2 regions of the Thioclava sp. DLFJ5-1 genome follow, and region 1 is predicted to be linked to the other one. Evidence: riboswitches for the same ligand, from Rfam matches in the RefSeq annotation. Region 1 holds a riboswitch; the other holds the start of a gene.
What was found. Region 1 has a riboswitch for cobalamin ahead of nrdH (glutaredoxin-like protein NrdH). Riboswitches for the same ligand answer to the same signal wherever they lie in the genome.
Positions count from the first base shown of each region.

Region 2: linked by a shared signal. The riboswitch ahead of BMI86_RS07795 (TonB-dependent receptor) and the one ahead of nrdH (glutaredoxin-like protein NrdH) in region 1 are both predicted to bind cobalamin.

Region 1 covers NZ_MPZU01000001.1:110,574-121,274, reverse strand. The annotation lists gene BMI86_RS00625 (HlyD family efflux transporter periplasmic adaptor subunit) at 1-955, opposite strand, end outside; gene BMI86_RS00620 (ABC transporter substrate-binding protein) at 1,177-2,082, shown strand; gene BMI86_RS00615 (ABC transporter permease) at 2,106-3,275, shown strand; gene BMI86_RS00610 (ABC transporter ATP-binding protein) at 3,272-4,207, shown strand; gene BMI86_RS00605 (ABC transporter permease) at 4,204-4,959, shown strand; gene nrdF (class 1b ribonucleoside-diphosphate reductase subunit beta) at 5,021-6,010, opposite strand; gene nrdE (class 1b ribonucleoside-diphosphate reductase subunit alpha) at 6,019-8,190, opposite strand; gene nrdI (class Ib ribonucleoside-diphosphate reductase assembly flavoprotein NrdI) at 8,160-8,582, opposite strand; gene nrdH (glutaredoxin-like protein NrdH) at 8,595-8,816, opposite strand; cobalamin riboswitch at 8,911-9,106, opposite strand; gene BMI86_RS00580 (homocysteine S-methyltransferase family protein) at 9,184-10,233, opposite strand; gene BMI86_RS00575 (hypothetical protein) at 10,364-10,669, opposite strand.
Region 2 covers NZ_MPZU01000002.1:88,535-99,235, reverse strand. The annotation lists gene BMI86_RS07805 (iron ABC transporter permease) at 1-236, opposite strand, end outside; gene BMI86_RS07800 (ABC transporter substrate-binding protein) at 233-1,099, opposite strand; gene BMI86_RS07795 (TonB-dependent receptor) at 1,086-2,909, opposite strand; cobalamin riboswitch at 3,046-3,241, opposite strand; gene BMI86_RS07790 (DUF475 domain-containing protein) at 3,271-4,317, opposite strand; gene BMI86_RS07785 (DUF1499 domain-containing protein) at 4,431-4,856, opposite strand; gene speB (agmatinase) at 4,853-5,824, opposite strand; gene BMI86_RS07775 (SLAC1 anion channel family protein) at 6,011-7,021, opposite strand; gene BMI86_RS07765 (Rrf2 family transcriptional regulator) at 7,346-7,825, shown strand; gene BMI86_RS07760 (TfoX/Sxy family DNA transformation protein) at 8,383-8,742, shown strand; gene ndk (nucleoside-diphosphate kinase) at 8,744-9,166, opposite strand; gene BMI86_RS07750 (ABC-F family ATP-binding cassette domain-containing protein) at 9,441-10,701, shown strand, end outside.

The DNA.
Region 1 (10,701 bases):
GACCCAGCGGATCGTCGACGCGCACCACGACGGGCGCGCTTTGCGTGGTCTCGTCGATAGCTTCGCCCATTCGCTCGACCCGGGCCTTCCAGACCACGGGATGCTCGGGCTCGGGCAGGGTGACGCGCGCCTTTAGATCGGTGACCTTGGTGCCATCGCCCGCGAGCCGGAGCAGGGGCCCCATCCGCCCGATCGGGAATTGCGCCGAGATATCGACGGCCGCCACGCCTTCGCCGCTCAGCAGAACCTGACCGCGATTGACGTATTGCCCCAGATCCGCGTCCAGCGAATTTACCCGCAGCTCGAAAGGTGCCGAGATCGTCGACAACCCGATCGAACGGTCGATCGTTGCCGCCTGCGTATCGAGCACCTCGCGTTCGGCCTCGTTCAGCTTCAGCTGGCTCTCAAGATCGGTCACCTTGGTCTGCGCGGTTAGCTGCTGGCGGCGCGCCGCGTCGAGCTGGGGCTGGGTGATCCGACCCAGATCGTGCAGCGTCTTCTGGCGGTCGAGCTCGTCCTGGGCGAGCGCGAGATCGGAGCGCGCCAGTTCGAGGCTCGTGCGCACCGTGTCATCCTTGACCTTGGAGGCCGCGACCTGCGCCTCGAGACTGGCGCGCTGCAGTTTCAGATCGCTGTCGTCGATGGTGAAAAGCGGCGTGTCCTTGGCCACGATATCGCCCGGCGCGAGCGGCTTGGCGATGTCGCGGATTTCCCCCTCTATCCGGGCGACGGCGCGCCACTCGCGCACCGGCGCGACCGTGCCATAGCCGGTGACGCGCGGGATCATCTCGATGGGCGCGAGCGTGATCACCCGCACCAGCGTCGCCGGGCGGTTCGCCTCGCTCGGGCTGGGCAGAGATTTCAGATCGCCCGCAAAAACGATCGCCGCCACACCCAGTGCGGTCGGAACCGCCACCATCGCGAGCCGTGCGAGGCCCGTTCCAATTCCAACCATGACGTCCCTCTTCGCGCATGTCTTTTGACTACTTATGCAAACCTTGGCGCGTCGGGCTAGCGCAAATGTGACGCACCCCCTGAAAGGCCCCGTGGCCGGGCCGGGGCGTCGCATGCGGCTGGTGGGTCGCGGGAGGCTTGGCGGGCGCGGCGCGGGCCCTACCTCAGGCAGGATCTCGTCTCGAGACACGCACAGACATCAGTCAGGGAGCCAGACCAGCCATGAAATATTCTCTCATCGTGGCCGCTGCGGTCTTCGGGGGCGCGCTCGCCTCCGCCGCGCAGGCCGATATCACCGTCTCGTCCAAGATCGACACCGAAGGCGGTCTCTTGGGCAATATCATCGCACTGTCGCTGGAAAATGCCGGGATGCCGGTGGAGCGGCGGTTGCAACTGGGTGGCACGCAGGTCGTGCGCAAGGCGATCCTCGCGGGCCAGATCGACATCTACCCCGAATACACCGGCAACGCGGCCTATTTCTTCAACGAGGCCGATAGCGACATCTGGAAGGATACCACAAAGGCCCATGACCGCGCCGCCGAACTCGACAAGCAGAACGATATCACCTGGCTCGACTCCGCGCCTGCCAACAACACCTGGGCGATTGCCGTGACCGGCGATCTGGCCAAGGAGAACAACCTCACCACCATGTCCGATTTCGGCAAATGGGTGTCGAAGGGCGGCGATGTGAAGCTCGCGGCCTCGACCGAGTTCGTCTCGTCCCCCGCCGTGCTGCCCGCGATGCAGAAGGCCTACGGGTTCAAGCTGAGCCCCGATCAGACCGTGGTTCTTTCGGGCGGTGACACCGCGGCGACCATTCAGGCAGCGGCGCGCGGCACCTCGGGCGTGAACGCGGCGATGGCCTATGGCACCGATGGCGGAGTCGGCGCGGCGGGGCTCGTCGTGATGGAAGACGACAAGGGCGTGCAGCCGGTCTACGAGCCCACCCCGATCGTGCGCGACGCGGTGCTGAAGGAATACCCGAAGATCCCCGAGGTGCTGAACCCGATCTTCGACAAGCTCGACATGCAGACGCTGCAAAAGCTCAACGGTCGTATTCAGGTCGGAGGTGAGCCCGCCGAGGCGGTCGCGAAGGACTACCTGACGCAGATCGGAGTGCTGAACTGACTGCGGCGGCGCGCAAACGGGCGGTGACGCGCTCCGCGATGGCGGGGCTGTCGCCGCCGGGCGTGCTGTTCGCGGTGCTTGGTCTGGCCGCGATCTTCGCGCCCTTCATGACCTTGGCGGCGAACCGGATCGTCGCCGGTGAGGGCAGGGCGCTCTGGACCCTCGCCGCGCCGCAGGTCACGGGGCCGGGGATCGCGCTGATGCTGTTGGGGCTCGCCTTGGGGCTGCCCGCCGCGCGGCCCTTTCTGCGCATCGCGGGGGCTGCGCTTGGCCTTGCGGGGCTGGTCTGGCTGCTGGTTCTCGGCGCGTCTTCCCTGCTCGAGGAGGCAGGGGAGTATGCCCGCGTCTCTCCGGCGGCGGGCTTCTGGTTCCTGCTGGTGGTCTTCGCGCTGATGATGGCCGATGCGCTTTCCGCGCTGTCGCCGGGGCCTGCCGCGCGGGCGGGGCTGCTGGTGCTGGTGCTTGCGCTGATTGGCGCGCTGCTGTGGTCGGGCGCGCTGAGCGATCTGTCCATCGCGCAGGAATTCGCGAGCCGCAAGGACGCTTTCTACAGCGCCAGCCTGCGCCATCTGGGCCTTGCCTTCGGCTCGCTTCTGGCGGCGGCGGTGATCGGCCTGCCGCTGGGCGTGCTCTCCCACCGCAACGCCGGGCTGCGCCGCGCGCTCCTGCCGGTGCTGAGTTTCCTGCAGACCATTCCGTCGCTCGCGATGTTCGGGATCATGATCCCGGTGCTGAGCTGGCTGAGCGGGATTATCCCCGGCGCCCGCGCGATCGGCATCGCCGGGATCGGCTTCGCGCCGGCCTTCCTTGCGCTCACCCTCTATTCGCTGCTGCCGGTGGTCGCCAATGTGCTGGCCGGGCTGCGCACCGCGCCCGCCGCCACACTCGAGGCCGCGCGCGGGATGGGCATGACATGGCGCCAGCGTCTGACCCGGGTGGAACTGCCGCTGGGCCTGCCGGTCGTGCTGGCCGGGCTGCGCATCGTGCTGGTTCAGAACATCGGACTGGCGGTGATCGCCGGGCTGATCGGCGGCGGCGGCTATGGCACATTCGTGTTCCAAGGTCTGAACCAGACGGCGGGCGACCTGATCTTGCTGGGCGCATTGCCCACCGTCGCACTGGCGCTGGTGTCGGCCATCGCGATGGACATCCTCGTCGAACTGACGACCCCCCGAACGGAGCGAGAAGAATGATCGAAATCGACGAGATCACGAAGCTCTATGAGGGCACCGCAGCGGTCGACCACGTGTCGATGACGGTCGAGACCGGGACGATCACGGTGATCGTGGGCACCTCCGGCTCGGGCAAGACGACGCTTCTGCGGATGATCAACCGGCTGATCGAACCGAGCTCGGGCGAGGTGCGGATCAATGGCGAGGCCACCGCCGCGCTGGCCAAGCACGAACTGCGCCGCCGTATCGGCTATGTCATTCAGGGCGACGGCCTGTTCCCGCATTACACGATCGCGGGGAATATCGGCGTGGTGCCGCGGCTTTTGGGGTGGTCCAAGGACAAGACGCGCGCACGTGTCGACGAGTTGCTGGACCTGTTCTCGATGGAGCCTGCGCAGTTTCGCGACCGCTACCCGGCGGAGCTGTCGGGCGGCCAGCAACAGCGCGTGGGCGTGGCGCGCGCTCTCGCCTCGCGGCCCGATCTGCTGCTGATGGACGAGCCCTTCGGCGCGCTCGACCCGATCATCCGGGCCCGGGCACAAGCCGATCTGCGCCATATCCAGCGTCAGTTGGGCTCGACCATCGTGCTCGTGACGCATGACATGGAAGAGGCGATCCATCTGGGCGACCGGGTGGCGGTGATGGATGGCGGCAAGCTGCTGCAACATGGCACGCCCGCCGAGATCATCGCCGCGCCCGCGACCGATTTCGTGGCGCAGATGGTGGGCGGCGTCGACCGTCCGCTGCGGCTGTTGTCGCTGATCCCGGTGTCGGAGGTGCTGGAAGACGGCACCGCCGAGGGCGAGCCGATTGCGCCCGACACGAGCCTGCGCGATGCGCTGTCGCTGTGTCTGTGGCGCGGCTGCGAGGCGCTGCCGGTGGCCGATGGGGACACACCGCTTGGCCGGGTGCCGCTGGCAACGATCCGCGCCCGCGCGGCGGAGCTGGCATGAGCCGTAGCGGCGCGATCCGGGCCGCCTGCGTGGCGCTCTTGCTGGCGCTGGTTCTGCGCCCGTATTGGTTCGCGCCAGTCTTCGCGCCTTTCGCCCCGGCGGGCGGCCCGGTGATCTACGAGCGCGCCTCGATCCTTTCGCTCTCGCTGAGCCATCTGGGGCTCGTGGCGCTGGCCTCCGGCCTGGCGACGCTCGTCGCGGTGGGCCTTGCCATCCTCGTGACCCGGCCTTCGGGCGCTGCCTTCCTGCCGCTGTCGCGCACGATCACCAATATCGGCCAGACCTTCCCGCCTGTCGCGGTGCTGGCGCTGGCGGTGCCTGCGCTCGGTTTCGGGGCGGGGCCAACGCTGGTGGCGCTGTTCCTCTACGGGTTGCTGCCGATCTTCGAGACGGCCATCGCGGGGCTCTCGACCCTGCCGCCCGCCACGATGGAGGCCGCCCGCGGCATCGGTCTGACCCGATGGCAACGTCTGATCCGGGTGGAACTGCCGCTGGCCCTGCCGGTGATCCTGACGGGCATACGGCTATCGGTGGTGATCGCCATCGGCACCGCCACTGTCGGCTCCACGGTGGCCGCGCGCACTTTGGGCGAGGTGATCATCGCGGGGCTTCTGACGAGCAACACCGCTTTCGTCCTTCAAGGCGGCGTGATCGTGGGGCTGTTCGCAGTGCTCGTCTACGACGCGCTGAGCCTGTTGGAGACCGCGCTGACGCGGCGCTTGGGCAGGCAGTCCGCCGGGGCCGATACCTGAAACCGGACAGGCTCGAGGAGCGACCCGCGCCTCGTCCGAGGCGCGGCCCGCTGGCAGGGCTTCAGAACGCCCAGTCTTCGTCCTCGGTCGCGACCGCCTTGCCGATCACATAGCTCGACCCCGAGCCCGAGAAGAAGTCGTGGTTCTCGTCCGATCCGGGCGAGAGCGCGGCGAGGATCGCCGGGTTCACGCGCGTCGCCTCGTCGGGGAACAGCGCCTCGTAGCCGAGGTTCTGCAGCGCCTTGTTGGCGTTGTAATGCAGGAAATGCTTCACATCCTCGGTCAGGCCCAGACCGTCATAGAGTTGCTCGGTGTAGCGGCCCTCGATGTCATAGAGGTCGAACATCAGCGAGAAGGCGAAATCCTTGATCTCGGTGCGCTCGGCCTCGGTCACATGCTCCAGCGCGCGCTGGAACTTGTAGCCGATGTAATAGCCGTGGATTGCCTCGTCGCGGATGATCAGGCGGATCAGGTCGGCGGTGTTGGTCAGGCGCGCGCGGCTCGACCAGTGCATCGGCAGGTAGAAGCCCGAATAGAACAGGAAGCTTTCCAGAAAGACGCTCGCCACCTTGCGCTTCAGCGGGCTGGCCGTCGCGTCGTATTCGTCGAGGATCAGCCGCGACTTCGCCTGCAGATGCGGGTTCTCCTGCGACCAGCGGAAAGCCTCGTCGACCTCGGCCGTGTTGCACAGCGTCGAGAAGACAGAGGAATAGCTGCGCGCGTGCACCGCCTCCATGAAGGCGATGTTCGACAGCACGGCTTCCTCATGGGGCGTCGCGGCATCGGCCATCAGCGCGGGCGCGCCGACCGTGTTCTGGATCGTGTCCAGAAGCGTCAGCCCGGTGAAGACCCGGATCGTGAGGGTCTGTTCGTCCTCGGTCAGTTGCGACCAGCTTTGAATGTCGTTTGACAGCGGCACCTTCTCGGGCAGCCAGAAATTCGAGGTTAGACGGTTCCAGACTTCGAGGTCCTTGTCGTCCTGAAGGCGGTTCCAGTTGACGGCACGGGGGACGGGGCGCGGAACGGGGCGGGGCGTGTGCAGATCTTTCATGGCGGGCCTCACAGGGAACAGGAAACGCAGCCCTGCACCTCGGTCCCCTCAAGGGCCGCTTGGCGCAGGCGGATGTAGTAGATGGTCTTGATGCCGCGCCGCCATGCATAGATCTGGGCGCGGTTGATGTCGCGGGTCGTGGCCTCGGCGGGGAAGAACAGCGTCAGCGACAGGCCCTGATCGACATGCTCGGTCGCCGCCGCATAGGTGTCGATGATCGCCTCGGGGCCGATCTGATAGGCGTCGCGGTAGAACTCCAGATTGTCGTTCGTCATGTAGGGCGCGGGGTAATAGACCCGGCCGATCTTGCCTTCCTTGCGGATCTCGATCTTCGCGGTGATCGGGTGGATCGAGGCGGTGGCGTTGTTGATATAGCTGATCGACCCGGTGGGTGGCACGGCTTGCAGATTGCGGTTCCACAGGCCGGTTTCCATCACCCGGTCGCGCAGGGCGGCCCAGTCGGCGCGCGAGGGCAGGGTGATCCCGAAGCGGTCGAACAGGGCCGTGACGGCCTCACTCTCAGGCAGCCAGTCGCGGGTCACGTATTTTTCGAAGAAGCTGCCATCGGCATAGGCAGAGGCCTCGAACCCCTTGAAACTGCGCCCGTGCTCGGCGGCCAGCCGGTTCGATTCCGCGAGCGCGTGATAGGCCACGGCGGCGAAATAGACGGAGGTGAACTCGATCCCCTCGGGGCTGCCATACTGGATGCGCTCGCGGGCGAGGAAGCCGTGCAGGTTCATCTGGCCCAACCCGATCGCGTGGCTTTCCTCATTGCCCTTGCGGATCGAGGGGACGGCGTTGATCGCGCTCATCTCCGACACCGCCGAGAGCGCCCGGATCGCGGCCCCGACGCTCGCGCCCAGATCGCCGCCATCCATCACCTTGGCGATGTTGAGCGAGCCCAGATTGCACGAGATATCCGTGCCCATCCGCGCATAGCCCAGATCCTCGTCGAATTCCGAGGGTTCGGCCACCTGCAGGATTTCGGAACACAGGTTCGACATGGTGATGCGCCCCGCGATCGGGTTGGCGCGGTTCACCGTGTCCTCGAACATGATGTAGGGATAGCCGCTTTCGAACTGGATTTCGGCCAGCGTCTGGAAGAAGGCGCGGGCGTTGATCTTGCGTTTGCGGATGCGCGCGTCGTCGACCATCTCGTGATATTTCTCGGTGACCGAAATCTCCGAGAAGGCGCAGCCATAGACCCGCTCCACGTCATGCGGCGAGAAGAGATACATCTCCTCGTTTTTCTTCGCGAGCTCGAAGGTGATGTCGGGGATGACCACGCCGAGGCTCAGCGTCTTGATGCGGATTTTCTCGTCGGCATTCTCGCGCTTTGTGTCGAGGAAGCGCAGGATGTCGGGGTGATGGGCGTGCAGATAGACTGCGCCCGCGCCCTGACGCGCGCCCAGCTGGTTGGCATAGCTGAAGCTGTCTTCGAGCAGCTTCATCACCGGGATCACGCCCGAGGACTGGTTCTCGATCCCTTTGATCGGCGCGCCGTATTCGCGGATATTGGTCAGCATCAGCGCCACGCCGCCGCCGCGTTTGGACAGTTGCAGCGCCGAGTTGATGCCGCGCCCGATGCTTTCCATGTTGTCTTCCAGCCGCAGCAGGAAACACGACACGAATTCGCCCCGCGCCTTTTTGCCCGCATTGAGGAAGGTGGGCGTCGCGGGCTGGAAACGGCCCGCCAGCATCTCTTCCATCAGCCGCATCGCCAGCGCCTCGTCGCCGCGCGCGAGCGTCAGCGCCACCATCACGACGCGGTCCTCGTAGCGTTCGAGATAGCGCTGCCCGTCGCGGGTCTTCAGCGTGTAGGAGGTGTAATATTTGAACGCGCCGAGGAAGGTCGGAAAGCGGAACTTGGCGGCAAACGCCGCGTCCCAGATCGCACGCTGGAAATTGCGCGAGTACTGATCGAGCACGGCGGCGTCGTAATAGCCTTCCTCCACCAGATAGCCGAGCTTTTCATCCAGCGAATGGAAGAACACCGTGTTCTGGTTCACATGGCGCAGGAAATATTGCCGCGCCGCCATCCTGTCGGCGTCGAAGCGGATATTGCCCTCCGCGTCATAGAGGTTGAGCATTGCGTTGAGCGCGTGGTGATCAAGCCCCGCGAATTCCGAGGCCGCGGCCCCGCTCGGTTTCACGTCGCTATCGAGCATTCCTGCCTCCAGAAGGTTTCGAGACCTGCGCGCACGCGGTCGATGTCACTGTCCGTGCCTGCCAGCTCGAACCGGTAAAGCACGGGGATATTGCATTTGCGCGCCAGCAGATCGCCCGCGCAGGCGAAGAGTGCGCCGAAATTGCGATTGCCGCTGGCGATGACGCCGCACAGGCCCGCGCGTCGGGCGGGATCGTTGAGAAAAGCGATGACCGGTTTCGCGACCGCACCTCGCCCCTTGCCGTCGGCATAGCTCGGGCAGATCAGGACATAGGGGCCGGGCGGGGTCGGCATCGGAGCCTCAGCCGAAACGGGCAGGCGCAGCGCGGGCAGGCCCAGCCGCTCCACGAAGCGCTGCGTGTTTCCCGACGCCGAGGAGTAATAGATCAGCCTTGCCTGTCCCATCGCGGCTAGGTCTCAGGCCAGCCGGTTGATCATGTCGGGGCGAAAGCCCGCCCAGTGATCCTCGTTCGCGATCACGACCGGGGCCTGACGGTAGCCGAGGTCCTGCACCATCTCCATCGCGGCGGCATCCTCGGTCAGGTCGATCACGTTGTAATCGATCCCCTTGGCATCGAGCGCACGGGTCGTGGCGGTGCATTGCACGCAGGCCGGTTTCGAATAGACGGTGATGGTCATTTTCCTGTCCCTTTGTTTGCTGTCGGCAGCGCGGGACAAGGCTCGTGGGCAGGGCGCAAAGCACACTGCCACGCGCCCGGGCCCTCCGCCGCGGTCGTCGTCTATCTGCTCTGGCAGGTCTCCTGGCTCGCGGCTCGAGCGCCTCTCGGTCCGTCTTCCCGGTGCATCGCACCAGTGACATTCGGACCTAAGGCTCGCCGCTTACAGTTGCGGGGGCAGCGCCGGAATCTCACCGGCTTCCCTCTTCGCCTGCGGAGTGACTCGCAGGAACCAAAGCAACATCATATTGGGTTAATGAGATGACGGCTGTCAATATATAGATTGCCCTGCCGCGCGAAATGCGCGCGCGACAGGGCGGTGTCAAGCCTCAGGCGCCGTCGCCAAGCGCCCGGATATGCGCCGGAAGGCGGGCGTTCTGGCCATACATGAAGTGGTTCTCCATGCGCTCCGAGAAGCGGCTGGCCTCGGTCTCGCGGCCCACGGCCTCGGCCATTTCGCGGATATGCATCGGGCTCGCCCCGCAGCACACGCCGAGGTAATTTACCCCGATCGCCTGCGCCTCGCGGGCGAAGGCGCCGATCTCGTAGCGGTTACACGCCAGCGGATCGAGCGCGGTCGGGAAGGTCCGGCCATGCGGCGAGGGGCAGGTGCAGCCGTTGTGGTCCGAGAGGTTGAAGAAGGTCGGCTCCTCCTTCGTGGTCCGGTAGGGCACGGGCAGGGCGCCGACATGGCAGCTCACCGCCGCGCGCACCTTGCGCAGCCACGGCATCATCGTCTGCGGCCCGCGGAAGCAGTTAAGCCCGACGACATCGGCGCCCGCCTGTTCGAGCTGCTGGCAGGTCTCGACGATGCCGACCCCGTCCATCATCTCATCGGCCGCCATCGGCGCCAGCGTCAGCACCACCGGCAGCCCCGACGCTTTCGCGGCCTCCAGCGCACATAGCGCCTCGCCCGCGTAGTAGAAGGTCTCGCCGATAATGATATCTGCGCCTTCCTCGACCGCCCATCCGATCATCTCGTCGAACATCGCGCGCACCTCGGCCTGCCGTGCCGGATCGGTCGGGTCCCAGATATTCGTGTTCGAGATATTGCCCGCCATCAGGTTGCCGGTCTTCGCATTGGCGACCTCGCGCGCGATCTTCAGCGCCGCGCGGTTGAGCGGCTCCAGCAGGTCTTCCTTGCCGATCACGCGCATCTTCTCGCGGTGGCCGTTATAGGTGAAGGCCTCGACGATATCGCTGCCGGCGCGCTGGAAATCGACATGCAGATTGCGCAGCGCCTGCGGGTATTCGAGCGCGACTTCGGGTACGAATTCCCCGGCGGTCAGATAGCCGCGCCGTTCCAGTTCGAACAGAAAGCCCTCGGCGCAGATCACCGGGCGCGCGTCGAGCAGACGGGTCAGTTTGTTGTCATTCATGGAGAGATCCTCTCAGTTCATCCATGACCATCGTTTGGAAAAGCCGAGCCTCACAGGAAACGGAGTGCCGTTTCCTGCTGCAATGGTCCTCGGCCGGGCCGCTGAATGCGACCGCAAGACGAGAAATGGGTCAGAGGCCCCGTCGGGCGCGAGCACCGCCCCGCCGCACCGGTGGAGGCATCTCGATCTGCAAGGCGAAAGGCTGCGGGGTCAGCGACTCCAGCAGGAGCTCGCAGAACACCTCCACCGCGGGCGAGATCAGGGAGTGCGGATAGGCCTGCATATGAGCGACGATCGCCGCCTTCGCATAGGGCATGTCGCCCGGCAGCGTACCGAGCCATTCCATGTAGCCGAGCGTCCCCAGCTCACGCGCACGCAGCGGCGAGATCGGTCCTATATCGAGTTGTAGCAGTGAAAGCGTTCGTTCCAAAAGCATCGCGCCCTCCGCGCAAAAGGGCGGGATTGGTC
Region 2 (10,701 bases), on a different contig from region 1:
CGCAGGAAGCCTTGCATCGCGGCGCCCGACAGCCCCAGTGCGGCGCCGACACCGATCCCGAGGATCGCGCGCGGCAAGCGCAACTCGCGCATCACAAGGCCCGCCGCGCCATCGCCCGAGATCAGCGCAGAGAGGCCGTGAAGCGGAGAAATCCCCGACGGCCCGATCAGCAGCGAGGCTGCGAAAAGCACCGCACAGAGGACGGAGAGAAGCATGAGGATCGTGCGATAACTCATTGCGTCAACTTCTCTTTCTCGATTTCACGCCCGAGCTTTGTCAGCGTCTCCACCGCATTCAGCATCGCGGGCGCGCCACAGGTCCAGCTTGCATCGCGCAGCCCCCGCACGACCGGCAGATCGCGCAGCACCGGGTGAGCCAGCACCTCTTGCGCGCGGCTCGTGCCGGTGCCGCCTTGCGAGCCGCCGACGACCACCAGATCGGGGCGATCCATCACCAGATCTTCCAGCGGCAACCGCCCGCCCCAGTCGAGCCCCGGCCCGCTGACGACATTCTGAAACCCTGCCATTTCAAGGATTTGCCCTTCAAGGGTCCGCGGCCCGTAGCCATAGCCTGAGGGCCCGATGATCGCAGCTTTCAGCCCCGGCGCCGGCGTCTTGATCGCCGCCAGCCGCGCATCGAAATCCGCCAGCATCTTCGCCGCGCGATCGGGATGGCCGAGCAGCTTGCCCATCGTCTCGATCCGGCCCCGAATTTCGGGCAGCGAGGTGCCGGGCGGCAGTTGCTCGACCCGGATCCCGAGCGTGCGCAACATGCGGATCGTGTCCGGGTTCGACCATGTATCGGCCAGAACGAGATCGGGATGGAGAATAGAAATTTCTTCGGCACGCCCGTAGTTTACGGGCAGCTCTTCAGCCTGCTTCCAATGCACCGACATCGACGGATCGGTCGCGAAATGGCTGACCGAGACGACCTGTGACGGATCGGCCAGCGCCAGCGCCAGCTGATCCGTGCAGAGGTTCATGGACACGACACGCTGCGGCGCTTCGTCCACAGGTTCCTGCGCCCATGCGGAGGAGGTCGCCGCCAAGGCGGCGAAAAGGGCGGCGAAAACCGCCCCTTTCAGATCAGAACCGCGCACGCAGCCCCACATAGGCGGCGCGACCCGAGGTGCCGTAGCCCGGCCAGAGCTGGTAATCGGTGTCGGTCAGGTTCTCGATCCGCAGATAGGCCTCTTTGTCATTGCCCAGATCGTAGGTCATCTGCGCGTTCAGCAGGCCGTAATCGGGCTGGCTCTGACGATCGGTGACCACGCGCATATCGGCGGCGAGCGTGAGCTTGTCAGTCACCTGCGCGTCGATCCCGGCGGTCAGCGTGTGGCGCCCGAAGGCCGAGTTCCACGTCGAGCCGGCAGAGAGCCCGTCGGGGTTCTTCGAATCCAGATAGGTATAGCCGAGGCTGTAATTGACCGTGCTGGAGATCGGCCCTTTCAGACCCAGCTCCAGACCCTGCCGCTTGGCGGTGCCCGAGGTCTGGTAGTAGCTGTAGGTCGTGTTGCTGTAGTCGATCAGGTCGTCCACCTCGATATGGAACAGCGTCGCGGTCAGCTTATGCGCACCGAAATCGCGCTCGACGCCCAGATCGTAGCTCAGCGATTTCTCGGGCTTGAGATCGGGATTGCCCGCATAGCCGTCATAGAGCTCGTAGCCAGACGGCGCGCGGAACCCGTTGCCCACCGATGCGCGGAAGAGGGTCGCGGCATCGGCCTGCCAGGTAACGCCCAGACGGCCCGTGGTGTTGCCGCCGAAATCCGAGTGATCGTCATGGCGCGCCGAGGCGGTCACGTTCACCCCGTCCATCGGCGAGAAGGCATATTCACCGAAGACGCCCGTATCGGCGGTCAGAACATCGCCCGTGACATAGGTGCCGGTATAGGTTTCCAGCGTGCGATCCGCGCCGAAGGTCACGCGGCCCGGCCCGAGATCGGTCGAGGCTTTCCAGTCGAGTTTGCGGCGCTTGCCCTCGTAGCCATAGTCATAGACCGGATACCAGCGCGAGGTCGTGTAATAGGTCAGACCAAGTTCGTGATCGAGCGGACCGGTCGTGAATTTGGCGAAAAGACGCCCGCCCCGCTCCTTGTGGATGGTGTATTCGTTGCTGTCCGTGGGCGGCGAGCTGAAGCCGTTATCGAACTCGCCCCGGTCGTTCTGCGCAAAGCCGTTGAAGCCGATCAGCAGATTGTCGGAGATGCGCTTCTGCGCGCGCAGGCTGACGCGATCGGCGCGATAGCCGTCTTTCTCGGTATTGCCGTTCTTCTTGTCGGCCGCCGAGAAGCCTGCGGTGTAGACTTTCGACAGCTGGATCGCGAGCTCGTCGTCCCCCTTCTTCCAGCCGAAGTTATATGCGGCATTCGCGGTGTGGTAGGAGCCGAGCTCAAACTTGACGCTCTGGCTCACGCCATCCTCGGTCGGGCGCGGCGTGTCGAGGTTGATCACACCGGCAACCGCCTGCCCGCCATAGACCGCCGATTGCGAGCCGCGCATGATCTCGACCCGGTCATAATTGAACGTGTTGAACCGACCCAGATCGGGCAGCACCTGCGGCGCGGAGGGATCGGAGACGTCGATCCCGTCCACCATAACCTTCACGTAGTTCTGCGACACGCCGCGAATGGTGAAGCCGGTCTGCGCGCCCATCGGCCCGCGCGACAGGATGCCGACGCCCGGCGATTGCGCGATCAGATTGGCAAGGCGCGTCTGGCCCGAACGCTCCAGCTCGGTGCGCGACAGCACGGTGACTGCCTGCGCAGTCTTGTCCGACGATTGCGGCTCGAGCGCGCCGTGATAGATCACGATCTCATCGAGTTGGTAAGGTTGGCTGTCTTGCGCGAGCGCGGGGGCTGCCAGCGCGGTGGTGAGCATCAGGCCCACGGTCAAACGGGTGCGGATCATATCCAATTCCCTCGTATCGCGACTCTGTGGTCGCGTGAACTTCGTATCGTAAGTCTTTGGAAATTTGGAATTTCCGCCGACGGTGAGAATGTCACCACTGACGGAAGACCGCCTCCGCTGCGCGCCCCGCACAGGCAGAAAGGATGAGCGCCTCGGCAGGTCTCCTGGCTCGCGGGTCTTGGTTTCGGCTGGCCTTCCCGGGTCGCCCCAGTGGCTCAGTCAGCCGTCACTCGCCGCTCACAGTTGCGGGGGCAGCCCCGGAATGAATGCACGCATCGCACCGGGTTCCCTTTTCATCCGCCCAAGGCGGAACCGAAGTGCCCCTGCTGTGCCGCGCGCGCCGCAGTCTGTCAAGAAAATTTCAACTTTCGACGGCGGCTCTGCTGCGCCGGTTGAACCGGATCGAGGATAGCAGCGCCAGCCCGATCAGCCCCGCCCCGATCAGCCCGGTAATCACCTCGGGCACCTCCACCAGCGTCTGCGCGAACATGACGACCGAGAGGATCAGGATCGACCAGAAGGCGCCATTCTCGAGATAGCGGAATTCGCTCAGCGTGTTGCGCTCCACCAGCATCAGGGTCATCGAGCGCACATACATTGCGCCGATACCGAGACCGATGGCGATCAGGAACAGGTTCTGGGTCAGCGCGAAGGCCCCGATCACCCCGTCGAAGCTGAAGGACGCGTCGAGTACTTCGAGATAGAGGAACGCGCCCAGACCCGCCTTGGCCGTCTCGGCAGCGAGATTCGTCCGGTCGAGCACGTGGCTGAGCACTTCGACACCCAGGAAGGTCGCAAGCCCGCAGATCGATGCGAACATGAACTCGTCCTCACGCCCTTCGGGCAGGATCCAGGTGAAGGCCAGAATGACGAGCAGCACGAGGCCGATCTCGAGCCCGCGGATCGAGGCGAGCGCGCGCAACCGGCGCTCCAACGCTCGGATCCAGTCAACCTCTTTGCCCTCGTCGATGAAATAGGTAAGCGCGACCATCATCAGGAAGGCCCCGCCGAAGCCCGCAATCGACAGATGCGCGTCCTCGATGATCTCGGCATATTCCGCCGGGTGTTTCGCGGCCAGTTGCACCGCCTCCCATGGTCCGATCCCGGCGGCGATCACGACGATCAGCAGCGGGAACAGGATACGCATCCCGAAGACCGCGATCAGGATGCCCCAAGTCAGGAAGCGACGCTGCCATTTCGGCGTCATCTGGTGCAGCTTGTTGGCGTTGACGATGGCGTTGTCGAAGCTCAGCGAGATTTCCAGTACGGCAAGCACCGCCGTGATCATCAGGAAAGAGACCGCGCCGCCCAGCCCGCCGGTCTGGGCAAATCCCAGCGCGAACGACCCGACCAGCCCCGCAACGGTGACGGCGATGGCCCAGGAGAAATAACGGTACATGGTGGTCATGCTGGCTCCGGCTGCATGGAGCCTCACTTAGGCTCCGCCCCCTCTCTTCGCAAGGGAGCGCGCCGTCAGAGTTGATCGCTGTGGCCCGGCAAGCGCGCCTCGGATCAGCCCCCCTACAGCCCCGCCTCGTCGAGCCAGCCCATGATCCGGGCCTTGTTCACGCCGAGATCGGATCTGCCGTAGACGAGATGGCCGCGGATTTGCAGCGTGTTGCCCTCGACCCAAAGCGTGGTGACGTCGGGAAAGCCGAAGAAGGCGGAGCGGGTGACATAGGCCACATGCCCCTCATCGACGCTGCCCGCCACCTGTTTCGTGCGCGCGGTGGCCCGGATGATCTTGTCGAGTGCGGCCATCTGCACCAGCGGATCGGAGACCTCGCGGGCCGCCTGAAACCCGCCCGTCTCGGGGTGATCGCCGGGCGCTTTCGCCAAGCCCTCGACCTTGTAGCGCGCAGGGTCGATCGGGGCGAAGCGCACCCAGCCATCGGCTACGGCAACCGCAGCCAACCCGAGCGCGAGGATCGTCACGGCCCGATTCATGCCGCGCCCTCCCGCAGCCCCCAACCGGCCAGCGCGATCAGCTCGGTCGCGACATGGGCGCCCGCGATGGCCGTCACGCCGGTCGGATCGTAGGGCGGAGAGACCTCGACCACATCGCCACCGATCAGGTTGATCCCTTTCAGCCCGCGCAACAGCTCTGCCGCCTGCCAGCTGGCCAGACCGCCCCAGACCGGCGTGCCGGTGCCGGGCGCGAAGGCCGGGTCGAGCCCGTCGATGTCGAAGGTGATGTAACAGGGCTTGTCGCCCACGACCGCGCGGATGCGTTCCAGCGTGGCCTCGACGCCCTCGCGATGCACCGAAGGCGCATCCACGATCGTCACGCCCAGCGTATCGGGATTGTCGGTGCGGATACCGACCGAGACGGTATTCTCGGCTCTCACGACGCCCGACTTGATCGCCTTGTAGAGGAACGTGCCGTGGTCGATCCGGTCCATGTCGTCATCGGCCCATGTGTCGGAATGCGCGTCGAACTGGATTAATGCGATCTCGCCATGCCGGGCAGCGGCCGCGCGCAGGATAGGCAGGGTGATGAAGTGATCGCCGCCCAGCGTGATCGGCACGACGCCCGCCCCGAAGATCGCGCTCAGATGCGCCTCGATCCTGCCCGGCACTTCCGGCACATTGGCATAGTCGAAGGGCATGTCGCCGTAATCGACGATGGCGAGTTCAGAGAACGGGTCATAGCCCCAGCCATAGGGGGCGTCGAACGCCTGCAGCGTCGAGGCTTCGCGGATCGCACGCGGCCCGAAGCGCGTGCCGGGGCGGTTCGTCACCGCCTGATCGAAGGGGATGCCGGTCACGGCGATCTGCGCGCCCGCGAGGTCCTTCGTATAGCGCCGCCGCAGGAAGCTGGTGGCCCCGCCGAAGGTATTCTCGAAGCTCAGGCCACGTGCCTCTGCCCGCGTAAAAGCCTGATCCACTTGGGTTTTCGCATCTTCCAGAGCCATGATCGCCCCTCCTTTTCGCCCGCGAAATCTGCGCCAGCCCTCGCGAGAGGTCAAGCTGCCGTGCGAGGGGATGAGGGGCGCGTCCGACTTCCAGCGCTTGGGCATAGCTCCGCCCGGGGCGACGAGCCCCGAGTAGCGCCGCCCTCATGCAAAGACAAACGATCATCCCCTCGGGGAGGCGCGCCCTCACTCCGGCTGGCAGATCTCTCCGCGCAGGATCGCAAGCCCCGTGCGCCAGACCAGCCCCACGATCACCACGGCGAGGATCGCGAGGAACGCCACCGCCATGCGCAGATGCGGCTCGGAATGGGCGTATTCGGCATGCAGGAATGTCGCGATGGTCAGCGCCGCGATGGGGAAGCTCAGCGCCCAGAAGCTCATCGCGAAGGGCAGCCGCAGGATGCGCGGCAACTGCACCGCGACGAGCGCCGCAAAGACATAGGCCAGCGACAGAAGGATATGCGCGAAGGGATCGACGCCGTGTCCGACCGTTGCCCCGGGCACGATCTGCTCGCCGGTCAGACGCAGCCACGCGATGAAGGCCACCGCGGGCGGCGCGATCAGGATCACCAGCGTCGGCTGCAGCTTGCTCGGCAGGGGGTCGTGGAAGATCAGACGGTTGAACACCAGCGTCAGCAGCACGAGCCAGAAGAGCATTCCCGCCGAGAAGAACAGCCAGCTGATCTCGATAAAGCCGAGCTGCGCGCCCGCCACCGGCACGATCACATTGCCCACCGCCGGGATGAACCATGCCGGGTTCAGCTGCCCGTGCTTGAAACTGCGCGTCCCGATCCAGTTGGTCACGACCGCGAGCGTCATGATCCCCTGCAGAGTCGTACCCGCCAGCCACAGCAGGAGCGCAAGCGAGGTCGAGACCGTCAGCGCCCCGGTCGCCAGCAGCAACAGCGAGATCGCGACGGTCGGGAAGAAGGCGAGCCGGATCGGGTGATGCCATTCCGCGCTCACAGCTTGCGGGTGCCGCATGGCCTTGGCGAGATAGAAGGCAGAGATCAGCACGAACACGGTCGCGGTCACCGCGAACATCACCTGATAGGGCAACGGCCCGAGCCCGAGCGGCTTGGCTGCCGCACGCAGCGCCAGCGTAAAGCCCCCGAGCCCCATCGTCGTCGCATAGAAGGTGATCGGAAAATGCTCGAGCCGGCTATGCGCGGCGGGTGCCTCAGCTTGAATGCTCATCTTGCCCTCCCGGTGGCCATCGCCGCGCGGGGCCGAACGGCCCACAACGCGACGGATCAGATCACCCGCGCCGCGCCGGACCAACCCACGCGGCGGGATCACACCTCTCATTTACTCACGCATCCGTGTGTGAGGAGTCTGACAAATGGACGCATTCGCCGCGCCGGGCGCAGCGCGCATCTACGTCCCGCGCATATTGCCTCTGGCGGATCCCCGCTTGCGCCAGACCCGCTCTGTGACGAAAATTTTCAAGGAACGTGACATAGGTCAAACCTACGAGGTAAACTTACCTATATCACCGCTTCGTGAGCTGGAGGAGTTGCGATGCGTCTGACCACACGAACCAATCTCGCGATGCGCGTGCTGATGTTCTGCGCGGTCAATCCGCATCGCACCGTGCGCAAGCATGAGATCGCAGAAGCCTGTAACGCGTCCGAGAACCATCTCGCGCAGGTCATCAACACGCTCGCGCGCGAGAATTTCATCACCACCCTGCGCGGTCGCGCCGGTGGGATGCAGCTTGCCCGCCCGCCCGAAGAGATCGGCGTGGGCAAGGTGCTGCGCGCCTTCGAGGCCGCCCTGCCCTTCGCCGAATGTTTCGATACCGAGACCAACACCTGCCCGCTGCGCGATGCCTGTCTGTTCCGCGATGCGCTGAGTGATGCGCTCGAGGCCTTCTACGGGACGCTGGACCGCAAGACGCTCGCCGATCTGGTCGACAACAACACCGCGCTGGAGGCGATGCTCAGCCTGCCCGGCCTGCAGCCGATGTCGATCTGCGCAACCGCACGCGCCGCGGAATAACCGCCGCGACATGACGCTCCGGTAGGTCCATATTTCTGACGCATTGCCGTGCGCAGAAGCGCTTTCGTGGCGCCAACGTCACAGTTTCATGACACACGCTCACGGCAAAGAGATCAAAATTCAGTTTCGCTTGACCACCCCTTTTCCCGGCGAGAGCCTGTGTCTACTTGTCGCACCAACGGGAAGACCCCGCTAAACGCGACTCATCACAAGGCTTAGGTCATGCAACAGCAATCGGGCACTCAATCAGGCCAGCAACAGCAAGGCGGCACGAACCGTCCTGGCCAGCAACAAGGCCAAACGGGCAATACGACCCAACAGAACGGCACCGTATTCGACGACTGGGCGTCCATCTGACGCCCTTTCTCGCGTCGCTATGATAGCGGCGCAGGCAGGCCCCGCAACCGGCATCTTCATTCACCGCCGGTTTTCGCGCCGCCTCCCCTTCGATCTCTCCTTCGCGCTGCTCTTGCGTGGCGCGAAGTCCGCTCTCAAAATGTCCCGACGCCAGCCCGCGCGATACTGATACCGCGCGCCCCGAAGGACCGTCCGGAACGATGAGCACCTCTCTCACATCCATAAAGGGGATCGGCCCCGCCACCGCCGAGGGCTTTATCCGCGCCGGGATCACCTCGGCCGAGGAACTGCGCGAGATCGGCGCGGACGCCGCGTATGCCGCGTGGATCGAGGCCGGAAACCCCGCCCATTTCATCGGCTATTACGCGCTGCATATGGCGCTGCAGGGGCGTCCGTGGAACGATTGCCGCGGTGCCGAGAAGGCCGAATTCCGCAAGAAATTCGATGCACTTAAGGCGCGGATCGCGGCGAGCGACAGCAGCACCCAATCCGCAAAAGAGAAGGGCCGCGCCCGGCTGGACGCGGCCCTCTCGGAAATTGGTCTGATCGCGAAACGCTAGATCAGCCGACGATCTCGAGACCCGAGAAGAAGAACGAGATTTCTTCCGCAGCGGTTTCCGGAGCGTCGGAGCCGTGCACCGAGTTCTCACCCACGGAGAGCGCGTATTCCTTGCGGATGGTGCCCTCGTCGGCTTCCGCCGGGTTGGTCGCGCCCATCACTTCGCGGTTCTTGGCGATCGCGCCTTCACCCTCGAGCACCTGAACGACGACCGGCTCGGACGCCATGAACTCGCACAGTTCGCCGTAGAAGGGGCGCTCTTTGTGGACTTCGTAGAACTTGCCGGCCTGATCCATGGTCAGCTGGATGCGCTTTTGCGCGACGATGCGCAGACCCGCTTCCTCGAACTTGGCGTTGATCTTGCCGGTGAGGTTGCGCTTGGTCGCGTCGGGTTTGATGATGCTCAGCGTGCGTTCGATGGCCATGTGTGACCCTTTCCTTGTGGTTCGTGGCCGGTATCCGGTCCGAAATATCTGCCGCGCCTGCTACCATGCAGGGGAAGCCTTGAAAAGCCCTCATGGGCGGGGCTGCGGCGACTCTAGATTGGGTTTGTGACCGTTTGGTCAAGGCCGATCGGCAGGTCGTTGCGCGGGTTTGCGCCCGCAGATGCCTCCGGCGGGGATATTTTTGCCAAGCCGAAGGGGCAGCGGCGCGCAGCAGCGATTGACTGTTGCCCGCCCCTGCGCCAAGTCAGGCCCCATGTTGCGCATCTCCGATATCTCCTTTTCGATCGAAGGCCGTCCGCTCTTTGCGAACGCCTCCGCCACCATTCCCGAAGGCCACAAGGTCGGTCTCGTCGGCCCCAACGGCGCGGGAAAGACGACACTGTTCCGACTGATCCGGGGCGAGCTGACGCTGGATGGCGGCGAGATCGGCCTGCCCTCGCGCGCCCGGGTCGGCGGCGTGGCGCAGGAAGTGCCGTCCTCTTCGACCTCGCTGCTCGATACGGTGCTGGCCGCCGACGAGGAACGCGCGAGCCTTCTGGCCGAAGCCGAGACGGCGACCGACGCGCATCGCATCGCCGAGGTGCAGACGCGGCTGGTCGATATCGACGCGTGGTCGGGCGAGGCGCGGGCGAGCGCCATCCTGAAGGGTCTCGGCTTCGACATGGAGGCGCAAAAGCGCCCCTGTTCGGATTTCTCCGGCGGCTGGCGGATGCGCGTGGCGCTCGCGGGCGTGCTGTTCGCGCAGCCCGATCTGCTGCTCTTGGACGAACCGACGAACTATCTCGATCTTGAAGGCGCGCTCTGGCTGGAAAGCTATCTGATGCGCTACCCGCATACGGTGATCGTGATCTCCCACGACCGCGATCTGCTCAACCGCGCCGTGGGCTCGATCCTGCATCTCGAGGATCGGCAACTCACGCTTTATCAAGGCGGCTACGACACGTTTGCGCGCACCCGCCGGCTGCGGCGAGAGGCGCAGGCGGCCCAGGCCAAGAAGCAGGAGGCCCGCCGCGCCCATTTGCAGGGCTTCGTGGATCGCTTCCGCGCGCAGGCCACCAAGGCCAAGCAGGCGCAGGCGCGCGTCAAGATGCTCGAAAAGATGGAACCGATCACCGCCCCGGAAGAAGCGGCGAAACAGGTCTTCACCTTCCCTGCACCGGAACAGCTCTCGCCGCCGATCATCGCAATGGAAAACGCCGCCGTGGGCTATGGCGGGCCCGCGATCCTCAAGCAGCTCAACCTGCGTATCGATCAGGACGACCGGATCGCGCTTCTGGGCCGGAACGGCGAGGGGAAATCCACGCTTTCCAAGCTGTTGGCGGACAAACTTCAGGTGATGGACGGCAAGATCACGCGCTCGTCCAAGCTGCGGATCGGCTATTTCGCGCAGCATCAGGTCGACGAGCTGGACCTGAAAGAGACGCCGCTCACGCATCTCAAGCGCGAGCGCCCCGACGAGCATCCCGCCAAGCTGCGCGCGCGGCTTGCGGGCTTCGGCCTCGGTGCGGATCAGG